2 regions of the Synechococcus sp. A15-44 genome follow, and region 1 is predicted to be linked to the other one. Evidence: predicted binding sites of a transcription regulator. Region 1 holds the regulator's gene; the other holds the start of a gene.

Region 1 (11,307 bases):
TTTCAGGGAGCCGCTGCCGACGATGGAGATCTGCGTGAAGTCCAGGAATGGCTTGCTGAAGGTGCCCAGGGTGATGGTGGGGCCTCCGCTGAGACTCAGGGTCTCTTGATGGCGGCCATCGCCGTATACCGCAATTGAGGTGTTGACGTTCGTGTTCAGGCTCAGTCCTGGAACGATGGGGACAGGCGAATAGCGGAAGGCCGCTGATGGATCGAGTTGTGCTGTTTTCCCTTTCAGCAAGGGAATCTTGCTGGTGACGGAGGCGAACAAACTGCCCCGTCCACTGCGCAAATGGCGGTCGCTGTTGTAGCGATCGGCGTCATAGTCCCCGATGGCACCGCGAATGAGGTACTTATGGTCGACTTCCCCGGTTGACCAGCTGCCCTTGGTCTGGGCGTAAACGCCATAGGCCGCATTGATGTCGGTTTCACCGAGGGAGCCATTCCAGGTGCGGTAGCGGTAGGCCCCGAACAGATTGGTGCTCAGCACGCCCAAGCTGCCCATGTCGATGTCCCGGCCAAAACTTCCCCAGTAGCGGCTTCTGCTCAGGATGTCTGCGGGGTCAAAGCTGCTGATGTCGGCATCGCCGTTCAGTTTGTAGTTGCCATAGCGGCCGCGCAGTTTGGCGTCCAAGCCAAATAAATCAGCGGCGCTGTTGAAGTCGCCGTCAATGGCGCGCTGCACCATGAACTGCGGTTGAACGGACAGTTCCGTGCTCGTACCGATGGTGAGTGGCTTGAGGTTGCGTCCCACAAAAAGGCCATCACGGTCCCGGTTGTCGATGCCGACAACGAAGCGGTTCTCCACTTCCTCTTCCTTCTGGATGAGCTGTCGACGGGTGACCGGGATGGGCAGCCGCTCTTCAACGATCAGCCGGTTGCGTCGCGCCGAGATCAGCACATCGCCATTGGCTTGCTCGCGGGCGATCACATCCTCTGCATCGATTCTGGTTTGCGCCGGCGTGAAGGGATCGTTGCTGAAGCCCATGCGGTCAGCTTCCCAGCCATCCGCCGTGATCAGGATCTTCGAGGCCTGCACCCTCCAGCGGCTGATTGTGCCGTTGAGGAAATTCGTGCTTCCCAGGCTCTTCAGTTGGGGAACTTTGACCACGCCAAAGCGGTTTTCATCCCTGACCGAGGAATTCAGGCGTTGAACGGGGATGCCGCTGCGCCGCTCGATGCTGAAGCTGCCCTGGAGGTCGACGTCTGAGATGCGTTGGTCGATCCTGGCGATCGCTGCAGTCCGCATGGCCTGCTGCTGGGCTGGCGGAATCGAGGGATGTTCTGTTGTGCCTCCGCTGCTGACATGGCGTTGGGGGCGTCCTCCATCGCCGAGGGCAACCGAGTCGAGGCGCTCGGAGAGGGAGGAGGGTTTGACGCGCTGGCCGCGATCCGGGTCATCACACTCCGGCAGGGGCGGCATCATGGCGCTCTCCGGCTTGGGTGTCTCCCGTCCCCAGCGGTAGCGCAGGCCCAGCAAGTAGGCGTTGCTGCCCTCAGAGACGCCCCCATAGGTGCCGAAAGCACCGGAACGGTGGTGAATCCGGCCCACGAGCGACAAGTCGGAGGACACTGCTGCCTCCACCTCAAAGCCGAGGTAGTTCAACAGCTTTGTGTAGTTCTCGCGGAATGTTTTCTCGTAAAGGCTGACGTTGGAGTTGTAGCTGATGCCTTCAACAACGCTGAAGCTCAGCCAAGGCTGAACCCAGACGCGCGCTCCAATTCCCAGCACCCCCTCCCCGAAGCTTTGTGCGGGCAGATCGGCATAGGGCTTGCTCTGGTTGAATTCGCCTCCCTGTTGCTGCTTGGCGATGTGGCTGAACAGGTCAGCCTCAAGTTCAACGGCGAGTGGACCAGCGCGCATGATCCGTTTCTGCACGCCGACGCCCAACACTGCTTCGGGACGCATCCGGCCGTTGAACAGGAAGGTGTCACCGAAGGCGGCATCAATCATCTGCCCGCCCCAGGCCGTGACTGCCCACGGTTGTGGATGCCAGTCGGGAACCGGAGGAAGCAGTGGCGGGCAGGCCACGGTCGGCATGCCTTCACGGCTGGCTGGCGTGGGTGGTTCCGGTGGGGCTGATGCCGTTCGAGACGTGGTTAATGGGTTGGTGAGGGGCTCATCAAGGTCGATGACCCCGTAGACATCGTTGAGCTGCCCTTCGTTCTGGACGAGGTTGTAGCGAAAGCTCGACGCTTGGAAAAACTGATTGCCGCGCCTGAAACGGACGGCGCCTCGGGCGTTGAGCGTGCGGTAGGCCGCATCAAATTCGATCCGATCGGCGTGCAGTTCGGCGTTCCCGAGCCGAACAGAAACGTTGCCTTCGGCAATCGTGGCCTTCGACTTGGTGTCGGTGTATTGGCGGTCAGCTCGAACGTTCAGGCTCGCTGGTGCTGAAGCAACTTTCTCTGGCGTTGATTCAGCCGAACCTGCCGCTGCGGGCAACACGGACGTTGACCCTGTGATCAGGGTTCCGGTCAATGCAAAAAGAAGGCGGTGCGCCGCCAAGGCAATGCTGCTGCGGCTCATGAGCTTGGCAGCTCATTTCAGAGATCACGCTCCGCTCAGACCAGTGTGTGGCGCGGTCTGAGCGGAATGTTGAATCAATCTTCCAGGTCTTTGCGGCTGGGGGTGCGGCTTGGATCGCTCGCAAGGAACCCGAACACGAAGATGCCGAGGAAGAAGAAGACGACCGAGTAAACGGAGATCTTGAGGGCGAGCATGGAGACCGACCGGCGTCTGTGACATGGGCATCATCCTATGGGGCATGACAGCGTCAGCAGGGGAATGAACCCTGATCAAGTCGGTCGATCGGAGTGGATTGAAACGTTTCGCAGTCGCTCGCGGCGTGATCTGCGTGCCGGTTGGCGCCGCTCAGGCGCCGCCCAGGCAGGGTTTTTTCTCGACGAAAGCTGGGGAGCAACGCACCGGCCGGACTGGGCCAAGCGCGGCCTGTTGATCTGGCCCAGGGGACGCCAATGGTTGCGTCTTGAGCAGCGGTTGAGCTGGCCTGATGGCTGGAGGAACCGTGATTCCTGCCGTGCCCGGCTGGTGCTGAGCTGGTGGGCCGAGCAGATGCGTCTCTGGGTGGATGGCGTGCTGGTGCATGAGGGGGATCTGTTCGATACCGCCTGTCGCTGGTCGCTGCCTGGGCGTTGTCGTCAGGGGGCTGCACTGGATCTTGTGCTGGAGCTCTGCAGCCCCCTGCATGACGATGGAGCTCTGATCAGCAGCCATCTCGACCTGGAGCCGCAGACCGCAGGCCCCGATCCCGAGGGCACGTTGTTGCCTGCGGCCCTGGAGCTGCATCTGGCGGCGGACGGAGACCTGCCGCCGCATTGGGCGGAGCTGGATCCCAGCGGTACAGAGGCGCAGGCTGCTGTTGCAGCGCACCTGCACCAGGCAGAGCCGCCACGGGGGTTGTTGCATTGGCTGGGTCATGCCCATCTCGATCTGGCTTGGCTTTGGCCGGTCGCTGATACCTGGCAGGCCGCTGAACGCACCTTCCGATCAACGTTGGCGTTGATGCGTCGCTGGCCCGAGTTGCACTTTGCCCATTCCACGCCGGCGCTTTATGCCTGGATGGAGCAACATCGGCCCGCTCTTTTTGCCGAGATCCAGGCGGCCAGCCGGGCCGGCCGCTGGGAACCGATCAATGGCCCCTGGGTGGAGACCGACTGTGTGCTGGTCAGCACGGCGTCGTTGTGGAACCAGTTCGCTCTCGGTCAGGACGACAGCCGCCGCCGTTTCCCTGAGTGGACCCATGAGTTGGCCTGGTTGCCGGACAGCTTTGGCTTCTCTGCTGGTCTGCCTGCCGTGGCGTCAGCCACCGGTGTGCGCTGGTTCTGCACCCACAAGCTGGCCTGGAATGCGGAGAACCCTTTCCCCCATCGGTTGTTCCGATGGCGCGGACGGGGACGGGGACGGTCGGAACTGCACAGCCTGATGCTGCCGCCGATCGGGCGCCGCGCCGATCCTGTGGAGATGCTGGACGAGCAGAGGGCCTGGCATCAGGCCACGGGGCTGGAGGCGGCGCTGTGGATTCCAGGCGTTGGTGATCACGGTGGTGGTCCCACCGAGGAGTTGCTGGAGCAGATCGAGCTCTGGGAAGGGCAAGCAGCCGCCTTGCCCACCCGAGCCGGCACGGTGCGGGAGTTCTTGGCCGAGCTCGAGCAGGGTGATCAGGCCTGGCCTGTGTGGCGAGATGAGCTTTTCCTGGAGTTGCACCGCGGTTGCGCCACCAGCCGTCCGGATCAGAAGCGCCACAACCGAACGCTTGAACGGCTCTTACGGGAGGCTGATGCAGTCTCAGCCCTGTTGGCGATCGCAGGTCGCGACAGCGGCAGCAGCGATTGGCGCCCGCTGTTGTTTCAGCAGTTTCACGACATCCTTCCGGGAACCTCGATCCCGGAGGTGTTCGACCAGGCGGAACCGGTCTGGCGCTCGGCCCGGCGCCAGGCCCGCCAGGAACGCGATCGGCGGCTGGCCAGGCTGCCGCGTCCGGAGGACACAGCAGCGGCGTGGAGTTGGTGGGGTCTGCAGCCTTTGGCGTCCTGGTCGCCTCTGGTTCGCCTTCCTGCAGGATCGTGGTCAGCGGATGCCGTTTCACTGCCGCAGCAAAACGCCGCTGCTGGTGGTACCTGGGTGCAGTTGCCGCGTCAGCACGGGATTTGTTCGGTGCCGCTCCGGCGTGAACCAGGCTTGACGTCCTGTGCGGCTGAGCCCCGTCAGGCTGTGGTCATCACGTCGCTGGGGGGGGGGAGCTTGGCGTGTGGGCAATGGTCTGATCGAGCTCGATGTCTCCTCGGCCGGACTGCTGGCTTTGCGGGATCGCGATGGACGGGACCAGTTGGCGTCTTCCCTGCAGTTGGAGCGCTATCGGGACCGGGGCGAATTCTGGGATGCCTGGGATCTTGCGGCGGACTACCGATCTCAGCCCTTGGGTGTACTCTGTACGGATTCCCTGGAGTGGCTCGATCAGGGCCCCCTGGTGGCGCATGTGGTGCTGCGGCGCCAGCTCGGTGCCAGTTGCATGCGTCTGGACCTGCGGCTGAAGGCCGACACGCCCTGGCTGGAGCTGATCTGCGGTATCGACTGGCGCCAGACCCATGAGTTGCTGCGTCTTGAGCTGCCGCTGGCGACCCCCGCCGTTCGCATCGCTGCCGACACCAGTGGAGGGGTGATCGAACGCCCCGCTGCACCGATGACGGCTCGAGAACAAGCCCGTTGGGAAGTGCCTGTGATCTCCTGGTTCGCCTCGCAGTCGGCGGCTCCTGGAGGCGGGATGGCTGTGTTGCTGGACGGCCCCCAGGGTGTGGATTGGTCTTCAGACCGACTTGGCATTTCGCTGCTGCGGGGCCCGACCTGGCCAGATCCCAGCGCTGATCAGGGTTGGCATCGCCAGCGCTTGGCCCTCATGCCGTTCGCCGGCTCATGGAGCGATGCCGGTGTGTCGCAGGCGGCCATTGCCTTTCGTGAGCCTGGGTGGTGCGCGGACTTGCCTGCGGCGCCGCGTCAATGGTTCCCATCGCTGCCGTTTCCACTCACGCCGGTGGGGTTGGAGCGCCATGCCGATGGTTGCGTGCTGAAGCTGCTCAATTCGGGATCAGCGCGCTGTCGCTGGACCCCCGGAGCGGGGTGGAGGGTCCGCAGGGAAGCCGACTCAATGGCCGCTTCTGCCGTGGTGATCACCCCAGGAGAACTCGTCTCCCTGGTGGTGGGTCAGTCCTCGTGATCGTCGAACGGGTCGTCGAGTGCTTTTGATGGAGGGCCAAAGGCCTGATACACGCCAAATCCGGTGAGTCCGAACAAAACAGCGAGCACGCCAATGGCGACGGACAGGGCTGGGGACGACGTTTCCATCACATCTCTCGACAGGATCAACCCCGAACCGGAGTCGGCCCCTACAGTATCGAGACTTCAAACCACCCGAGACCCGGCGTCGCCATGGCACAACGCACCCGTCTGGGAGACCTTCTCCGCCCACTGAACTCCGAGTACGGCAAGGTGGTTCCCGGATGGGGCACCACTCCCGTGATGGGCATCTTCATGGTGCTGTTCCTGGTGTTTCTGCTGGTGATTCTTCAGCTGTACAACAAGTCCCTCATCCTCGAGGGCATCAACGTGAACTGGAACGGCCTCGGCTGATCTGCACCCATGAACATCTTCGGCGTCGGTCTCCCCGAAATGGCGGTTATCGGCGCCGTTGCCTTGTTGGTTTTCGGGCCGAAACGCTTGCCCGAGCTTGGTCGGACTCTTGGTAAAACCCTGAAGGGTTTCCAATCCGCCTCCAAGGAATTCGAACGCGAGATCAACAAAGCCATGGCTGAACCGGAAGTTTCCGGTGAGGCTGCGAAGCCGGTTGAAGAACTTCCCCCCAGCGACTGAGTCGTTCCAGCGGTATGACCACTGATCTCAAGCTGGTGGTGGGTCTGGGAAATCCGGGTGTGAAATACGCCGGCACCCGTCACAACATCGGCTTCATGGCCCTCGAGCTTTTGGGTGAGCGCTCTGGGTTCAGTTTTCGTCAGCAAGCCAAGTTGCACGGTCTTGCAGCCGATACAGGGGTTGGTGAGCAGCGGCTGCGCTTGCTGATGCCTCAGACCTACATGAATGACAGCGGTCGTGCCATTCGTGCGGCTCTCGATTGGTTCGGCCTGGAGCCTCACCAATTGCTGGTGCTGGTGGACGACATGGATCTTCCGCTGGGTCGTTTGCGGTTGCGGGCCCAGGGCAGTGCCGGCGGGCACAACGGTTTGCGCAGCACCATTCAGCATCTCGGGACCCAGGGGTTCCCCAGGCTGCGGATCGGTATTGGTGCGCCGGCTGAGAACCCTGCCGAACGCCGCGCCCGAACGGTGTCCCATGTTCTTGGTCCGTTCAGCAAGGCGGAGCAACCCTGTGTCGGCGCTGTTCTCGATGCTGTTCTGGATGGGATTCAACGTCTTCAGCGCCAGAGCTTTGAGCGCGCTGGAACCTGGATCAACGGGTTCCGCTATGAACTGGAGTCGGTCGACTGATGCCGGCACTTCCGGCGACAACGGCCCATTTGCGGGTGCTCCGCCAGTGTTTTCAAGCCAAGTGCGTGGAGGGTGAAGTTTCTGCTGGAGGGTTTGAGTGGCAGTTTTCCTGGGCCTTTGATCGCGGTGAACTGGTGGTTGAGCCATCCCTGGGACGTGCCCTGATCGAGGATGCCTTGCGGCGGTTTCTGGTGCGTTCTGATTACAGGCTGGAGCCGGGGGGTGATTACACCTTCATGGTCCGGGCCAGGTTCTGAGCGAGAACGTGGGATCAGGCTCAGGCCATTTCAGGCGGCATTGCAGGTGCTCCTCAAGCATCACCAAAGCTGCAACAGCATCCAGATCCACCGGTGGAATGCGCAGTCCTGCCGGCAGCATCCGTCGCCAACCTCGAGCCGGCCACAGCGCCCAGTAACGCTGTCTCGCCCTCAGGGTTGTTCCCTGCTCCGGAACCACAGTGAGATGGCCCAGCCGTTCCAGTCGCTGGATCCAGGCTCGGCTTCCCGTGCCATCGCCGATCAGGATGCGGTCGAGAGCTTGGTCTTGATTCCAGTGCTCCAGCCAGGGTTCGACGGCCTCTGGGGCCAGCACATGCCCTTCGCGCACGAGGCCGAGCTGAAGATCGGCCAGCACAAGACCACATTTGCAGCGGCCTGGATCGAGGACGGCCACCCGTTTCATGGGGAGGCCTGAATGGTGACGACGACAGGATCGGCACTGTCGCTGACCCCTGCGGAAATCACGTCCAAGACCACGCTTTGGCTGGGTCCTTCCATCAGGGTCTGGGCCAGTTGGGAGAGGGCTGATCCATCGAACTGAAGGCCTTCGGTCAGGGATCCCCGCCGCTGCACTTCGGCATAGGCCGAGGCCAGGAGAAGGTTCAATCGTGTGCGAATGCCCTCTGGAGTGCGTTCATCCGGTTGCAGTGTGGTGGTGGCCAGCACGTCTCCGCGTTGGGTCACCGGCCGGTTCGGACGCACCTCGGGGAAGGCGTACACCGCTGTTTCACCTCGCAGCACATTGGTGGCTGAGCGCAGCGAGATCACCCAGGTCTCCGGTTTGCGGATGATGCTTTGCAGGCGTTCCACATCGCTGCGCGGAACGCGGATCAACTGCCGTTCGGGTGCTTCGCCAGGTCGCACTTTTCCGTAGGCGTTGAGATTGGCCTCCTGCAACAGCCTGTCGACAGCCTGTTTGGCCTGGTCCGGAGCATCGAGTCGAACCGTTGCTCTTGCCAAGGTCTGTCCGCTGCTGATCACCACCGATCCACGCCGCAAGGCGACCAGATTGCGTTCCAGTTGTTTGAGTTCCTGCTCACCGGCTCGGATGCGGCTGCGAACGCTGTTGAGTTCGGCTTCCGTGCGCTGGATGTCCGCATCGCGGGAGGCGATGTCCTGGCTGAGGCGTTCACGTTCGGCTTCGAGTTGGGCCAGCTCCTTCTGAAGAGGAGCCAGTTCGAGGCGCAGGGTGTTGGCCCGTTGCTGTGATTGCTCGAGCTCAATGGCGATCCGTTTGGTTTCCGTTTGGGTCTTGTCCCGTTCCCGCTCGGCTGCCTTTAGCTGCTGACGGCTGTCTTGGAGTTTCTCCTGCAGGGCATCCAGTTCAAACAGGCCCACCCGCAACTGCCGGCTCACCAGAAGCATCAGGCCAAGTGAGAGTGCGCTGATCAGGCTGCCGGTCAACACCGTGATCAAAACGGCGGTGCGCCGTGGGCGCATGCTGAACAAACTCAGTCGCGCTTTGCCGACGCGGCTGCCCAAGCGGTCGCCCAGGGTCGATAGCACGCCCCCGAGCACCAACAGAACCAGAATCAGTGCCCAGCCGCTCATCGCTGCACAAGTCGGGCGATGGCAGGCCTAGCTGAAGCGTTTGGCCAGCGCGATCGGATCCAGAACGGTGATTTTCTTGCGGTCAATCTGAACCAGACCGGATTGACGCAAGTCTCCCAGCAGACGCGTGATTGTGACGCGTGTTGAGCCAATTGCTTCAGCGATGGCCTGATGGGACAGGCGCAGGTCGATGGTGATGCCTAGCTCATCTGCCACGCCGAAGTCCCTGCAAAGCACCAGCAGGAAGCTCACCAGTCGGGATGACATGTCCCGATGGGTGAGGGTTTCAATCATCGTCTCGGTCTGCAGAATCCGGCTGGAGAGACCCTGAAGCAAGCGCAGGCCAACGCTGGTGTTTGCTTCGATGGCGGCCTTGACGGAGGTCGCTGGTGCCGTCACCATTTCGACCCGGGTGAAGGCCACAGCGTGATAAAAGCGGTCGGACCGTTGGCCTGTCAGCAGTGACAGCACCCCGAAGAGGCTGTTCTCGCGGAGCAGGGCCACGGTGATCTCTTCTCCCGATTCGTAGACGCGGGACAGACGAACGGCTCCCCGGCGGATCAGATACACCCGTTCTGCGGGATCTCCAGGGAAAAAGATGGTCTTGTTGCGATCCACCAGATCACTGCTAGCGCCATCGAGATCCCGGATGATCTCCAGCAGAGAACGGTTGGCGGGCTCTGCGCTGGGAGCTGGAGCCACCATCTGCGGGGCGTATCGGCTGAAACCTCGGCTACTGGTCATGACAACCCCCTGGTGTGGCGAAGTTACGGAGCCGGCGGTGGCCGCCATGTAGCGGTTATTACTTAACGCTGCTGTGCTCGTTGAAGGCCTGGCGTTGCGCCTGCATCAGGGAGCTCAATCCCGGCTCTGCTAAATCCAGCAGCTCATTGAGTTGGCTGCGACTGAAGGGCGCACCCTCCGCCGTTCCCTGGATTTCCAGCAGACGGCCATCGCCGGACTGCACAACGTTCAGGTCCACCTCGGCTCGGCTGTCTTCGCTGTAGTCCAGATCCAGCAAGACCTGGCCATCAACCAAGCCCACGGATACAGCCGCCACCTGATCGATCAGGGGCGATTGCTCCAGCACTCCCTGGTCCACCAGGGATCGGCAGGCTTGGTCCAGGGCAAGCCAAGCCCCGGTGATCGAGGCCGTCCGGGTGCCGGCGTCCGCTTGGATCACGTCGCAGTCGATCAGCAAGGTGCGCTCCCCTAGACGCTCCATGTCGATCACGGCGCGCAGGCTTCGGCCGATCAGCCGCTGAATTTCCTGGGTGCGACCCGAGAGTTTCATCAGCTCCCGTGATTGCCGCTGTGGGGTGGATCCGGGCAGCAACCGGTATTCGGCGCTGAGCCATCCCAATCCTTCTCCCTTGCGCCAGCGGGGAACCTTGTCCTCCAAGCAAACGCTGCAGAGAACAGCGGTTCGGCCGGTGTGAACCACAAGGGAGCTCAAGGCAAACCTCATGGGATTCCAGGTCACCGAGAACGGTCGCAACTGCTGCGGGCGACGGCCATCAGTGCGTTGTTCAGGGGATTGGCTCATCGGTGGTGTGCAGTTCGTCAAGCCTCGCAGGCGGTTGGTTCTCGCCCTGTCCAAACACCATGGGTGGTGTCAATCCCCTTGTGGAATGTGATCTCGCCGCTACATTCAAGGTCTTGCCGGGGTCGCCCGGACAGATGCTTCCGTGATGACCACAAGCCTCGCCGACCCCCAATCCTTCCAAAATTCCCTGGATCGGGATCAGCAGGCCTTGCAACGGGCGGGCCTGAGGCCCTTGCCTGCCGTTTCTGATCCGCCACCCCTGCATCTGGTGGCTCCCGAAGGGCAGCTGCAGGTGCATACGGCGCCTTATCGAGGCAGTTTCGCCAGTGTTCTCAGCCAGGCCATGCGAGCTGCCGGCTTGGGCAGTCGTGTTCTGATCAGTCAGTTCCTCAAAGGGGGCGTGCAGCAGGGATCGGCCGGCCGGGTGAAGCTCTGCGGAGGCCTCGTCTGGCTGCGGCCGGAAGTGCCCCTCTGCCTCTCCTCGCCGGGGCATCCCGGTGGTGCGGAGGCGGTGGCTGAGGTTTGGTCCATCTGCCGTCAGCATCTGATCCAGGGAGATCTCGACCAGCTGGTGTTGGATGAACTCGGCCTTGCCGTGGCCTTCGGATACCTGGATGAGGCGGACGTGATTGCAGCTCTTGAGCAGCGGCCCGCTTCGATGGATGTGATCATCACTGGACCTACAATCCCCGCCGGTGTGGTGGAGATGGCAGATCAAGTCACGGAGTTGCGCCGAGGTTTCTAATGCTCAAGTGCGATCGCTGGATCACTCAACAGGCCGGGCAGGGAATGATCGAGCCATTCCAGAGCGGTTTGGTCCGTCACCTGGAGCCGGAGCAGAAGCTGCGGCCAGTGCTGAGTTTTGGTTGCTCCTCCTACGGCTACGACCTACGCCTTTCCTCCCAGGAATTTC
Region 2 (11,307 bases), 320 kb from region 1:
CGCGCATGCGGGATCGGTGGGGGTGGAACGGAGGTCGGCGCTGGTGAAGTAGCGGGTCTGGATCAGGCTGTGGAGTTGGTTGAGGTCCTGCTGAAGCTGGTCAATGGCTTCGTGCAGACCGGCTTCGATCAGGTTGTCGATCCGCACATAACTCCAGCGGGCCAGGAGCTGTCCGCGCAAGCAGTCGAGGTCATCCGGCGTGTCTTGGCTCGGGTGCTGCTGGATCTGTTGCAAGGTGTCGCTGATGCCCTGGAGGCAGTACCGCACCGACCGAGGAAAGCTGGGATCCAGCAGCAAAAAGCGGGCCACGGATGCCGGGCTGATCGCTTGCTGCACGCTCTGGCGGTACATCTGATAAGCGCCTGCCGTGCGCAGCAGGGTGATCCACTGCAGTTCGTCCAGCACGCCGCCCACCTCCTCAGGGGAGGGCAGCAGCAGGAAGTATTTGACGTCGAGGATGCGCGAGGTTTTGTCGGCGCGTTCGATCAGACGTCCCAGCTGACTGAACAGCCAGCTCAGATCACGGCTCAGGGTGGTGTCGGTGATCCCGTACACGAGCTGGCAGCCACGGCGGATGATCCGCAGTTGTTCCTGCACTGGTTCGCGCCAGATGTGTTCATCGTCTTGAAGGCTCCAGTGCAGATCATTGATCTGCTCCCACATTTCTGTGGTGATCACATCCCTGATCTGCCTTGCGTTCTCCCGGGCCACCGCAATGCAGCTCACGATGCTGTTGGGATTGCTGCGGTCCCGCAGCAGGAATTGCACCACCTGTTTGGGCGTGGCATCGGGATAGGCCGTATCGAAGCGGTGGCGATCCCCCGTCACCTCCACCAGCGGCAGCCATGGTTCGGCGCTGCCCGGAGGGCAGTCCAGCGCCATCGATTCACTCACTTCCAGAAAGCGCGAGATGTTTTCGGCACGTTCCAGATAGCGGTTGATCCAGTAGAGCGAATCGGCAACGCGGCTCAACACGGCACAGCCTCCTGGGGCTGCGGTGCCGCCATCCGTTGGTCGTCGACGATCCAGGTGTCCTTGCATCCGCCCCCCTGGGACGAATTCACCACCAGTGAGCCGCGCTTGAGGGCAACGCGCGTCAGCCCCCCTGGGCTCACCCAGTTGCTTGCGCCCCGCAGCACGTAGGGGCGCAGATCCACGTGGCAGGGGTAGAGCTCACCGTCACTGAGGGACGGCACGGTGGAGAGCTGCAGCGTGGGCTGCGCGATGAAGTTGCGGGGATTCGCACGGATCTTCGTGTCGAAGTCCGCCAGCTCCGAACGGCTGGCCTGGGGGCCGATCAGCATTCCGTAGCCCCCGGCTTCCGCCACCGACTTCACCACGAGTTGCTCGAGGTGTTCGAGCACGTAGCGCTGATCATCCGGCCGGGAACAGAGGTAGGTGGGAACGTTCTCGATGATCGGCTCCTCATCGAGGTAGTAGCGGATCATCGCCGGCACGTGGGCGTAGATCAGTTTGTCGTCGGCGACGCCGGTGCCAGGGGCATTGGCGATAGCGACCCGTCCTTGCCGCAGCACGTCGATCAGGCCCGGCACCCCCAGCATCGAGTCCTGGCGGAACACGGTGGGATCGAGAAAATCGTCGTCGATCCGTCGGTAGATCACATCCACGGGTTTGAGGCCGTTGGTGCTGCGCATCCACATCCGGCCGTCTTCGCACACCAGGTCGCGTCCCTCCACCAGAGGAATGCCCAACTGCTGGGCGAGATAGCTGTGCTCGAAATAGGCGCTGTTGAACACCCCGGGCGTCAGGATCGCCACGCGGGGGCTGTCACTCCAGGGAGCCAGGTCCTGAAGGGTGCGCAGCAGATGGGAGGGATAGTCGTCGATCGGTTGAACGGCACGGCCCTCGAACAGGCCAGGGAACAACCGTTTCATCACCCGACGGTTCTCGAGGAAGTAGGCCACCCCCGACGGACAGCGCAGGTTGTCTTCCAGGACCCGCCATGTGCCCTCGCCGTCGCGGATCAGGTCGAGCCCGGAGATGTGGCACCAGCGGTTGAGGGGCAGGCTGATGCCCTGCATCTGAGGTCGCCAGCCGGAGGAACTTTCCACGTCTTCCCGTGGGATCACACCGTCGTTGAGAATCTGCTGGGGGCCATAGATGTCGGCGAGGAAGCAGTCGATGGCTTCCAGGCGTTGCAGCAGTCCCCGCTCCAGGGTGATCCAGTCGCTGCGGCCAATCAGGCGGGGCAAGGGATCGAAGGGGAGAATCCGTTCGCTGCCTTTGAGGCCGGAATCGTTGAGGCGGAAGGTGGCGCCGAGGCGACGCAGCAGCTGACTGGCCGAGGCGTGGCTGCGATTGAGCTCGGGCAATCCCATCTGCCCCAGTGATGTGAGCAGCGTGGCCAGATCGTCGCGCGGCCTTGCCGTTTCACTGCAGAAATATTCGTCGAAGCCGACCGTGGGTTTGTAGTCGGTAAACATCCCGATGGAATGAGGGGAAGGCATCCAACGCGTCGGCCGATCCCCCTTCGGGTTGCAGTTGCTACACATTCCGCAATTTCATGCGACCGGGTGCTGATCGCCTGCTGTTTGGGTATCCGAAGGCACCTGAATGGAGGGCGACAGCCCGGCTTGGGAAGCCTTTTTGCTTACCTGTTTCTTGAGTTCAAAGGGGCTGGGCCTTGGATGAATTGCTCTGGGCGCGACTGATCTTTGCCCTCGGTGCCGTTGTGACCGCGGCGACGGTGGTGATGATTCTGCGCGGACATTTGTATTGGAACCGCAGGGGGTCGACGGATGTCCGCTGACTCGGTTCCCTTCCTTCAGCCCGGGATCGCCTGGGCGTTGGTGGTGCTGTTCTCCGTTCTCTGGGTGGCGCTCGGGATTGCCTGGGGCCGGCGCGGTCAAGGCAATGCCGACGACTACATGCTGGCGGGGCGCAACATCGGGCTGGCCCTGAGCACGGCCACGTTGATGGCCTCCTGGGTCACCGGCAACACCACCCTGCTCGCCCCTGAATTCGGCTACAAAACCGGCCTTTGGGGCATGTTCAGCTATGCCCTGGCCGGGCTTGGTCTGATCCTGTTCGCCCCCCTGGCCTCGCGGATCAAGCAGTTGATGCCCAACGGGCGCACCAGCGGCGATTTCATTCGTCTGCGCTACGGGCGTCTGGCCTGGTGGGTGTTCATGCTGATCACCGCGATCTACACCCTGGGCTTTCTGATGACCCAGGCGATGGGTGCTGGCCTGCTGTTGCAGGCTCTTTCAGGCTTCAACTACCACGTGGGGATGGTGGTGGTGATTGGTGTCGCCACGCTTTACACCCTGTTCGGTGGAATGCGGGCTGTGATCGGCACCGATTTCATTCAGTCCCTGTTGATCATGGTGCTGCTGGCGGTGGTGGCGGTGCTCGCCTTCCGTCAATTTCCGATGCCCGAGGTGCATGCCGCGTTGCTGGCCCGGCATCCCGATCGGCTTGATCTGCTGCTGCCGGCGGGTTTGTTGATCGCCTGGAATTCCGCCCTGTTTTCGATGGGCGAGGTGTTTCACAACAACATCTGGTGGTCCCGGGTTTTCGCGAGCCGGCGCTCGGTGGTGATGACCTCCTTCGTGTTGGGGGGAATCGCCTGGATGAGCGTGCCGATGGTGACGGGCTCCATCGGCCTGGTCGCCCTGGCCCGTGAGTTGCCCATCGAGCAGGTGAACATGGTGTTCCCTGTGATGGCAGCCGATCTGCTCGGTGCCGGCGGCGCGGCTCTGGTGTTTGTGGTGGTGTTCGCCTCGCTCACCTCCACCCTGGATTCGCTGTTGGCCTCCACCGCCGATCTGCTGGCAGAGGATGTGTACTTCCGCCTGTTGCGCCCCCAGGCCAGCGACCTGCAGCTCAAGCAGGCGGCGCGGTTGATGGTGGTGGGACTGGCTGTCGTCACCCTGGCGCTGTCCTGGCCGCGGCTGGATTCGCTGGCGTCGGTGCTGTTCTTCACCGGTGCCTTGGTGGCTTCCACGGTTTGGCCTGTGGCGTGTGGCCTCTACTGGCGCACGGCCAACCGCACCGCTGCCATTGCGGCCATGTTGGCCGGCAGTGTTGTGGGCCTGCTCGCCTACGTGTTGATCGCGCCCTATTGCGCTGCTGTGTTTTCGGCGGCCGTTTCGGCGGTTGTGATGCTGCTTGGCAGTCGGTTCTGGCCGGAACGCTTCGACTTCACCTTGCTGCAGGAGGAGGGATGATCCAAATGGTTCCTTTGATGGCGGGCCTCGTTGGTCTGTCGGGCTTTCAGGCTCTGCTGGTGGCCAGTCAGTTCGCCCTGGTGCTGTCGGTGCTCGTGCTGCTGCTGATCTGGTGGGTGGAGTGGCGCAATGGCCGGGTTTGGTGAAGTAATTCGAACTTCTCGGCAATTGTGTAGCTATTGCCACCGTTTTTCTTCCGCTTTCGAAAGAAGCCGCGTGATTTCTTGAAGATGGCCCCCCCGTTGTTGCAGGGTGTTGAAAGTTACAAGTGGTGCCGGTTGTTGACCTTCCGGCTCTGTTGCGAGGAGAGGTTTGATGCTCGACGTCAAAACAGCCACGCTGGAACTGGATGACGAGCCGATGCGCTTTGCGCCCATCGGGCCAGACGTTTACGGACGCACGCAGCCAGAAACCCTCCTAACGACGATTGAGGAAGACGCTGAGCCGCTCAAGGATTTAGTGGATCAGCATGTGGTGTCGATCCAGCCGTTTCAGCCCGAGACCCTGTTGCAGCTGTTTCGTTTGGCGGCCAAATACGAAAGCAATCCTGGTCGCTACATCACTCACAGCGTTCCGCTGAAGGGAAAGATTCTGATCAATGCTTTCTACGAGCCCAGTACGCGCACGCGTCTGTCCTTTGACAGTGCCTGGCATCGCCTCGGGGGCAGCTCGATCAACATCACCGACCGTGCTTCCACTGGCATCGCCAAGGGCGAGTCTCTGGAAGATGTCGCCCACATGTTCAACAACTACGGCGATTGCGTGGTGCTGCGGGATAGCGATCCCGGCGCTGTTTATGCGATGTCCAGCACGTTGCGGATTCCGATCATCAACGCTGGCAATGGCATCGATGAGCATCCAACCCAGGCGATGGCGGACCTCTTCACCATCCTCAAATGGCGACCGTCGCTGGCGGAACCCGAGGTGGCAGCGAACCAACGCATTCGGATTGGGGTGATCGGTGTGCCAGCGCGGATGCGCACCGTGCGCTCGTTGCTGCGGATCCTGGCCAAGTTTCCCCACATTGTGGATGAGGTGGTGGTGATCCACTCAGCGGAGGCTGACCCCGAGGAATCCCTGTTCGATCCGGGGCAAAAGGAGGAGTTGCTGGAGGCCGGATTGCGGCTCCGCTGCAGCACCGATCTGATTCAGGAATTGCCCCACCTGGATGTCACCTACATCAATGCCATTGCCTGGGTGGGCGACAGCTTTGAGGTGCATGGCGATCAATTCCGTCTCACCAAGGATTTGCCCTACAAAGCAGAATCGATCGTGCTTCACCCGCTGGCGCGGGGGGCGGAACTGAGCACCTGCATGGATGACACGCCCCACAACTGGTATTTCAGCCAGGCCAGGGGAGCTGTGTTCCTGCGGATGGCCCTGCTCACCTGCATGGTGGATCGGGCCGAACGCGTGATGGATGTGATCTGAGGTGAGCTGATGTGTGGAATTGGTGGTGTCTTCAACGCAGACCGTCAACAGACGGTGGATCGCCAGCTGCTGGTCAACATGGCGGCGATTCAGGCCCATCGCGGGCCCGATGGTTTCGGCGTTGAGGTGATCGATCAGGCCGGCGTTGGCTTCTGCCATGCGCGCCTTTCGATCATTGACCTGAATGAGTCACGGGCCCGGCAGCCCTTCCTCACCGATGACGGGGAGGTGCTGATGGCCCACAACGGTGAGTTCTACGACTTCCAGCGAATCCGGGCTGACCTCACCGCCCAGGGGGTGCGATTCAGCAGCAAGAGCGATTCCGAGATCCTGCTGCGGCTGTATCAACGCCAGGGCTTGGAGGAGACCTTGCCCTTGTTGCGCGGTGAGTTTGCCTTCGCCTTGTTTGATCGGTCCGAAGACTGCCTCTACCTGGTGCGGGATCGCTTCGGCATCAAACCGCAGTACTGGGCGATGACGCCTGAGGGTCTGGTGTTCGGTTCCGAATTGAAGGTGCTGTTCGCCCATCCGGCGGTGGAGCGACGTTTCACTTCGGAGGGTCTGTTTCACCAGTTGATGCAGACCATGGTTCCCGGCACCACCGCCTTCGCCGGGGTGCATCAGGTGAAGCCCGGCCATGTGCTGAAGGTGCAACGGGTGAATGGGCATCTGGAGGTGTCGGAGTCCACCTACTGGGACGTCGACTTTCCGCGCAAGGACGAGCGGGACCCCAAGCGAACCGAAGCTGACCACATCGCTGCCGTTCGTGAGGCTTTGCTGGAGGCCGTTGAACTGCGCATGGTGGCTGACGTGCCGGTGGGTTGTTATCTCTCCGGCGGCATCGACAGCTGTTCGATCCTTGGTTTGGCGTCAGCCGTGAGCCAGGCACCGGTGAAGGCGTTCACCATCGGGTTTGACGACGCCCGTTATGACGAGTCGCCGATTGCCCGGGAGATGGCTGAGGCCACAGGCGCTGAGCAGGATCTGATGCGTCTCTCGGGCCAGGAGCTCTATGGCCACATGGAACGCACCATTTGGCATGCGGAGCGAACGATCTACAACACCCTGGCGGTGGCCAAGTTCTTGATGAGCCGCCACGTCAACGACGTGGATTACAAGGTCGTGATGACCGGTGAAGGCTCAGATGAGCTGTTCGGTGGCTATCCCGCCTTCCGCCGCGACATGTTCCTCCACGGTCTCGATGACCTGCCGCAGGAGGAGCGCGCCAGCTGGGAAAGCCTGTTGCAGCAGTCCAATGCCCTGGTGAAAGGGGCGATGCTGGCTGAAAACCAGGTGGATGACCCCGATCTTGATGCGGTGGTTGGCTTCACCCCCAGTTGCCTGCAGCCCTGGCTGGCCTGTGCGCCCTTGGTGCCGGAGCTTCTGGCGGAATCCCATGCCGCAGCCCTGAAGGATTACTCCCCGGGCAAGGCGATTGCCGAGCAACTGGATGCGGATCAACTGGACGGGCGCCATGCCCTGGACAAGGCCCAGTACGTCTGGATCAAGACCATGCTGGAGGGCCAGATCCTCACCTGGGGCGGCGATCGGGTCGACATGGCCAATTCCATGGAAGCGCGACCCGCCTTCCTCGATCACCATCTGGCCGCGGTGGCGGTTCAGGTGCCGCCTGAGCTGCGGATCAAGGGGAAAACTGAGAAATACGTGCTGCGGGAAGCCATGGCCGGCCTGTTGCCGGAGGTGTTGTACCGGCGTGAGAAGTTCGCCTTCATGGCCCCGCCAGCCCACACGGAGCCCGAGAAGTGGGAGCAGATGAAGCAGCTCGCCGACGACTACCTCAGCGATGAGGCGATCGATGCCGCTGGTTTGTTGAGCAAGGCCGGCGTGCGTGCCTTGTTTGCGCGTCACGAGGATCCGGCCACCACCGATGCGGAGCGTGTACAGATGGATGCGGTGATCAATCATCTGCTGGGTGTGCAGATGCTGCACCGCATGTTTGTGGCGGAAGACGTGCCAGCCCTGGCCCGGCGTGAGGCAGACCGCCTGGGTTGGCGGGTGCTGATGCCCGTTTGAATTCTTTGGTCAGGATTAAATCGTTGCGCTAGCTACAGGCCGATCGGCCCTTTCAGGTGAAGGTGTTAATCCCTTTGAACTGAAGGTCACGGCATTGCCAGCGCTCATTACGGCTTCTCCGACCACCCCTGCATCAAGGGTCGAGCCAGCCAAGATTGCTGCGCGACCAAACCGTGATCGTTTGGTTGAAACAATTGAACAGCTGGCCAGCATTGGCGCCAAGCCCGATGGCAGCATCTGTCGACGCGGGTTCTCGCCGGAGGATGTGCAAGGGCGCGAGTTGCTGGCCCACTGGATGAAGCAGCTCGGCATGCAGGTGCGTGTTGATGCCGCTGGCAACTTGATCGGACGCCTTGAAGGCTTGGATCCCCACCGTCCGGCCCTGGTGACCGGGTCGCACCTCGACACGGTTCCCACCGGTGGTCGTTTTGACGGTGCTCTGGGGGTGTTGGCCGGCCTGGAGGCCTGCCGCGCTCTACAGGATCAGGGTTTGCGGCTGCGGCATGGTATCGAGTTGATCGCCTTTGCCGACGAGGAGTCGACCATGGTGGGTTGCAAGGGCTTGGCGGGCACGGCCTCCGCTGACCCGGAGAGTTACGCCACCAGCAACGGCCAGCCGATTCAGGACAACCTGGCGCGCCTCGGGGGGGATTGGCCGTCTTTGGCGTCAGCCCGCCGCTCCGATGAGGCCTACGCCGCTTTCCTGGAGTTGCATGTTGAGCAGGGTGGTGTTCTCGAGCAACGCGGTGATGCCATCGGTGTTGTTGAGGGTGTTGTGGGTCAGCGTCGCTTCAGCATCAACGTGCAGGGCCAGGCCAACCACGCCGGCACCACACCGATGGAGCTGCGACAGGACGCTCTTGTGGCGGCTTCACGCATTGTTCTTGCCGTCGAGGCCATGGCCTCCCGCCATCCAGGGGATCCGGTGGCGACGGTGGGTCGACTGGAGGTTTGGCCCAATGCCGCCAATGTTGTTCCCGGCGCTGTCACTCTGACCGTTGACCTCAGGGATGTGGATCCGACCGTGCTCGATCAGTTGGTGGAGGAGTTGATGCAGCAGCTGGAACGCATCGGTGCTGAAACGGGCTGCCCAATTGCGGTGGATCCCCAGTTCAGTGTTGATCCCACCCCTGCTGATGTCGTGGTGATGGCCACGATTGCGGAGGCCGCGGCCGATCTCGGCCTGTCCCACAGCCATCTCCCCAGCCGAGCCAGTCACGATGCGCAGGAGGTCGGCCGCCGTTGGCCGATGGGCATGATTTTTGTGCCCAGTCGGGGTGGTCTGAGTCATTCCGCTGCAGAGTTCACCAGCGATGAGCAGTGCTGGGCGGGAACTGCGGTGCTGCTGGAAACCTTGCAGCGGCTCGACCGTCAGCTGCCGTGACCTTTTCAATCCTGGCTCGGGACCCCAGCAACGGTCGCTTTGGCGTGGCCGTTGCCACCTGTCATCTGGCTGTTGGATCCACCGTGCCCCACATCCGCGCCGGGGTTGGTGCCGTCGCCACCCAGGCCCACACCAATCCGTATCTGGGGATTTGTGGTCTTGAGCGCCTGGAGCAGAGTTCGGATGCCGAGAGCGTTCTGGCCAGCTTGCTGGCGGATGATCAGCACCGTGACCGGCGTCAGTTTCACCTGATTGATCTGGACGGTCGCACGGCCTGTTGGACGGGACAGGATTGCGGCCCTTGGGCAGGTCATCGCCATCAGCGTGATCTGTCTGTTGCCGGCAATTGCTTGGTGGATGAAGGGGTGTTGGCAGCCATGGAGCAGGCCTTTCTCACCAGCGACCCCAGCTTGAAACTGGGTCGCCGCCTGATGATGGCTCTGCAGGCTGGGGAAGCGGCCGGCGGTGACCATCGTTCTCCCTTCTGCACGTCAGCGGCGGTGCAGGTGAGCGGTGAAGCGGCTTTTCCGCTGTTGGATCTTCGCGTTGATTTTCACGAGCGCGCCGTGGAGCAGTTGATGGAGGTGTATGAGCGCAGTCAGGCCCTCTGGGCCCAGGAGTGGAGGGATGAACTGTCGGAGTTGCCGATGCTCAACCGCTTGGTGGCTTGAGCATTCACCGTCATTCACGCCATTAAAAAAGCCCTGCACACGACTGTGTTGCAGGGCTTTTTTAATTCCAGGGGGTTCAGCTGGGGACGGAAGCTTCCCACTCCACATTCAATCCAGCTTCGCGGGCATCACTGATCAGATCGTCGATGCAATCCATGCCGAAAGCGGCTTGTCCCGACAGCAGGGCATCCCAGTCTTGAGCTGGAAAGTGCGTTTGCAGCCAGAACACACCGTGCACGCTGGAGGGATTCACCTGCACGAGACCTTGGTCGAGGCGAGTAGTGATGAGATCCAACGTCGTTGCTGAAGCTGGATCTATTACGCCTCAATCCTCAGGATTGGAATGTTCGAGTTGCTACGGATCGAGAAGTTGGCCTAGCGCGTGTAGCGCACGCCCCGGTAAATCAGCTGCACCGGAGTGCGGTGGTTGTTGATCTGGCGGGCTTGGTACACGTTGCGGCGGTACACAAGCTGAACGCCAGGATTGCCCTCGGTGGCGTTGCTTTGCTGGTACTGATGCCCGCGATAGAGAAGGGTGGTCATTGGATGGTCCTCGAAGCAAGCTCAGGTCCCCGTTCCATGGCCTGAGGCGAACTGCGCTTCGCGCGATGCGAAGTGAACGATCGGTAGCTGTTGCTACAGAAGTATTCAAGCTCCTGCAAATCCCGAAGTGGTGTTCAGGGTGATACCTCTTCAGAAAAGTTTTTGGTTTTGTTTATTTTTGTCCGTAGGAATTAGTGGGTCTGGCTGATCTCAATCAGTTGATTGAGCACAGCATTGAAGAAGTTTCGGCCTTGTTCTTGGAGCGTTGTGCCCAGCCTGCGCCAGTCCCAGCGCAGGCGATCGGGCCCTTCAGCTCCAAGGGCGTTCACCACGTAGTCGTGGTCGTTGGCGATCCAGCGTTCCAGCGCATCGCCGTCGATCTCGAGGTGGCATTGCAGGCCAATGGCGTGGGCTCCGATCCGAAACACCTGTTCGGCGCAGTGCAGTGAAGAACCCAGCAGGGTTGCATCAGCCGGGAGGTGGATCCGATCGCCATGCCAGTGCAGCACCAGGCTGCTGCTTGGTTGCCCTTTGAGCAAAGCCTCATCGCTTGGATCCGCGACCCAGTGGATCGCGCCGAGGCCCAATTCCTTCAGCTGCTGTGGTGGTGCTCCCACCTGCAGCGGTTGCACGCTGCCCCCTGCAGCCACAGCCAGGAGCTGTGCCCCCAGGCAGATGCCCAGCACCGGTCGGCGTTGCTGGTGCCAGCCCCTCAGCCAGTCCAGTTCCTGACGCAACCAGTCCATGCCCGGTTGGTTGCGATCGTTCACGCTCATCGGACCACCGAGCACAAGGGCGATGCTGTTGGCACACGCCCTGGGGTCCGGCAGTGGGTCGCCCCGGTCGGGCCTCAGGATCTTGAGTGTCAGGCCCCGCTGCCGCGCCAGTTCTCCCACCAGTGCGGCGTCTTCGTGGTCCACGTGTTGGACCACCAGCAGCGTGGGGCTCAAAGCAGCAAATAGCGCTGGGCGAGGGGCAGCACCTCGGCGGGCTCACAGGTGAGCAGTTCACCGTCGGCGAACACCTCATAGGTCTGCGGGTCCACACTCACCTT

What was found. The regulator NtcA, encoded in region 1, controls nitrogen genes in cyanobacteria. The targets are predictions, from matches to a motif close to GTANCNNNNGNTAC.
Region 2: a site for NtcA is predicted at 4,363-4,376, ahead of SynA1544_RS14225 (aspartate carbamoyltransferase). Genes of this name have one in related genera too.

Annotation. Positions count from the first base shown of each region.
Region 1 covers NZ_CP047938.1:247,725-259,031, forward strand. Annotated here, with positions in the region: gene SynA1544_RS01265 (DUF3769 domain-containing protein) at 1-2,529, opposite strand, end outside; gene SynA1544_RS01270 (photosystem II reaction center protein I) at 2,604-2,723, opposite strand; partial or broken gene SynA1544_RS01275 (alpha-mannosidase) at 2,761-5,734, shown strand; gene psbN (photosystem II reaction center protein PsbN) at 5,722-5,862, opposite strand; gene psbH (photosystem II reaction center phosphoprotein PsbH) at 5,947-6,147, shown strand; gene SynA1544_RS01290 (TatA/E family twin arginine-targeting protein translocase) at 6,157-6,387, shown strand; gene pth (aminoacyl-tRNA hydrolase) at 6,402-7,019, shown strand; gene SynA1544_RS01300 (DUF3146 family protein) at 7,019-7,276, shown strand; gene SynA1544_RS01305 (resolvase) at 7,254-7,700, opposite strand; gene SynA1544_RS01310 (DUF3084 domain-containing protein) at 7,697-8,848, opposite strand; gene ntcA (global nitrogen regulator NtcA) at 8,876-9,592, opposite strand; gene rph (ribonuclease PH) at 9,651-10,394, opposite strand; gene SynA1544_RS01325 (cob(I)yrinic acid a,c-diamide adenosyltransferase) at 10,540-11,139, shown strand; gene dcd (dCTP deaminase) at 11,139-11,307, shown strand, end outside.
Region 2 covers NZ_CP047938.1:2,545,969-2,557,275, reverse strand. Annotated here, with positions in the region: gene SynA1544_RS14240 (alpha-E domain-containing protein) at 1-975, opposite strand, end outside; gene SynA1544_RS14245 (transglutaminase family protein) at 1-7, opposite strand, end outside; gene SynA1544_RS14235 (circularly permuted type 2 ATP-grasp protein) at 969-2,444, opposite strand; gene SynA1544_RS14230 (sodium:solute symporter family protein) at 2,760-4,190, shown strand; gene SynA1544_RS14975 (hypothetical protein) at 4,208-4,336, shown strand; gene SynA1544_RS14225 (aspartate carbamoyltransferase) at 4,506-5,621, shown strand; gene asnB (asparagine synthase (glutamine-hydrolyzing)) at 5,631-7,655, shown strand; gene SynA1544_RS14215 (Zn-dependent hydrolase) at 7,837-9,039, shown strand; gene SynA1544_RS14210 (DUF1028 domain-containing protein) at 9,036-9,710, shown strand; gene SynA1544_RS14205 (hypothetical protein) at 9,787-10,005, opposite strand; gene SynA1544_RS14200 (DUF4278 domain-containing protein) at 10,086-10,253, opposite strand; gene SynA1544_RS14195 (type 1 glutamine amidotransferase) at 10,445-11,185, opposite strand; gene ureC (urease subunit alpha) at 11,200-11,307, opposite strand, start outside.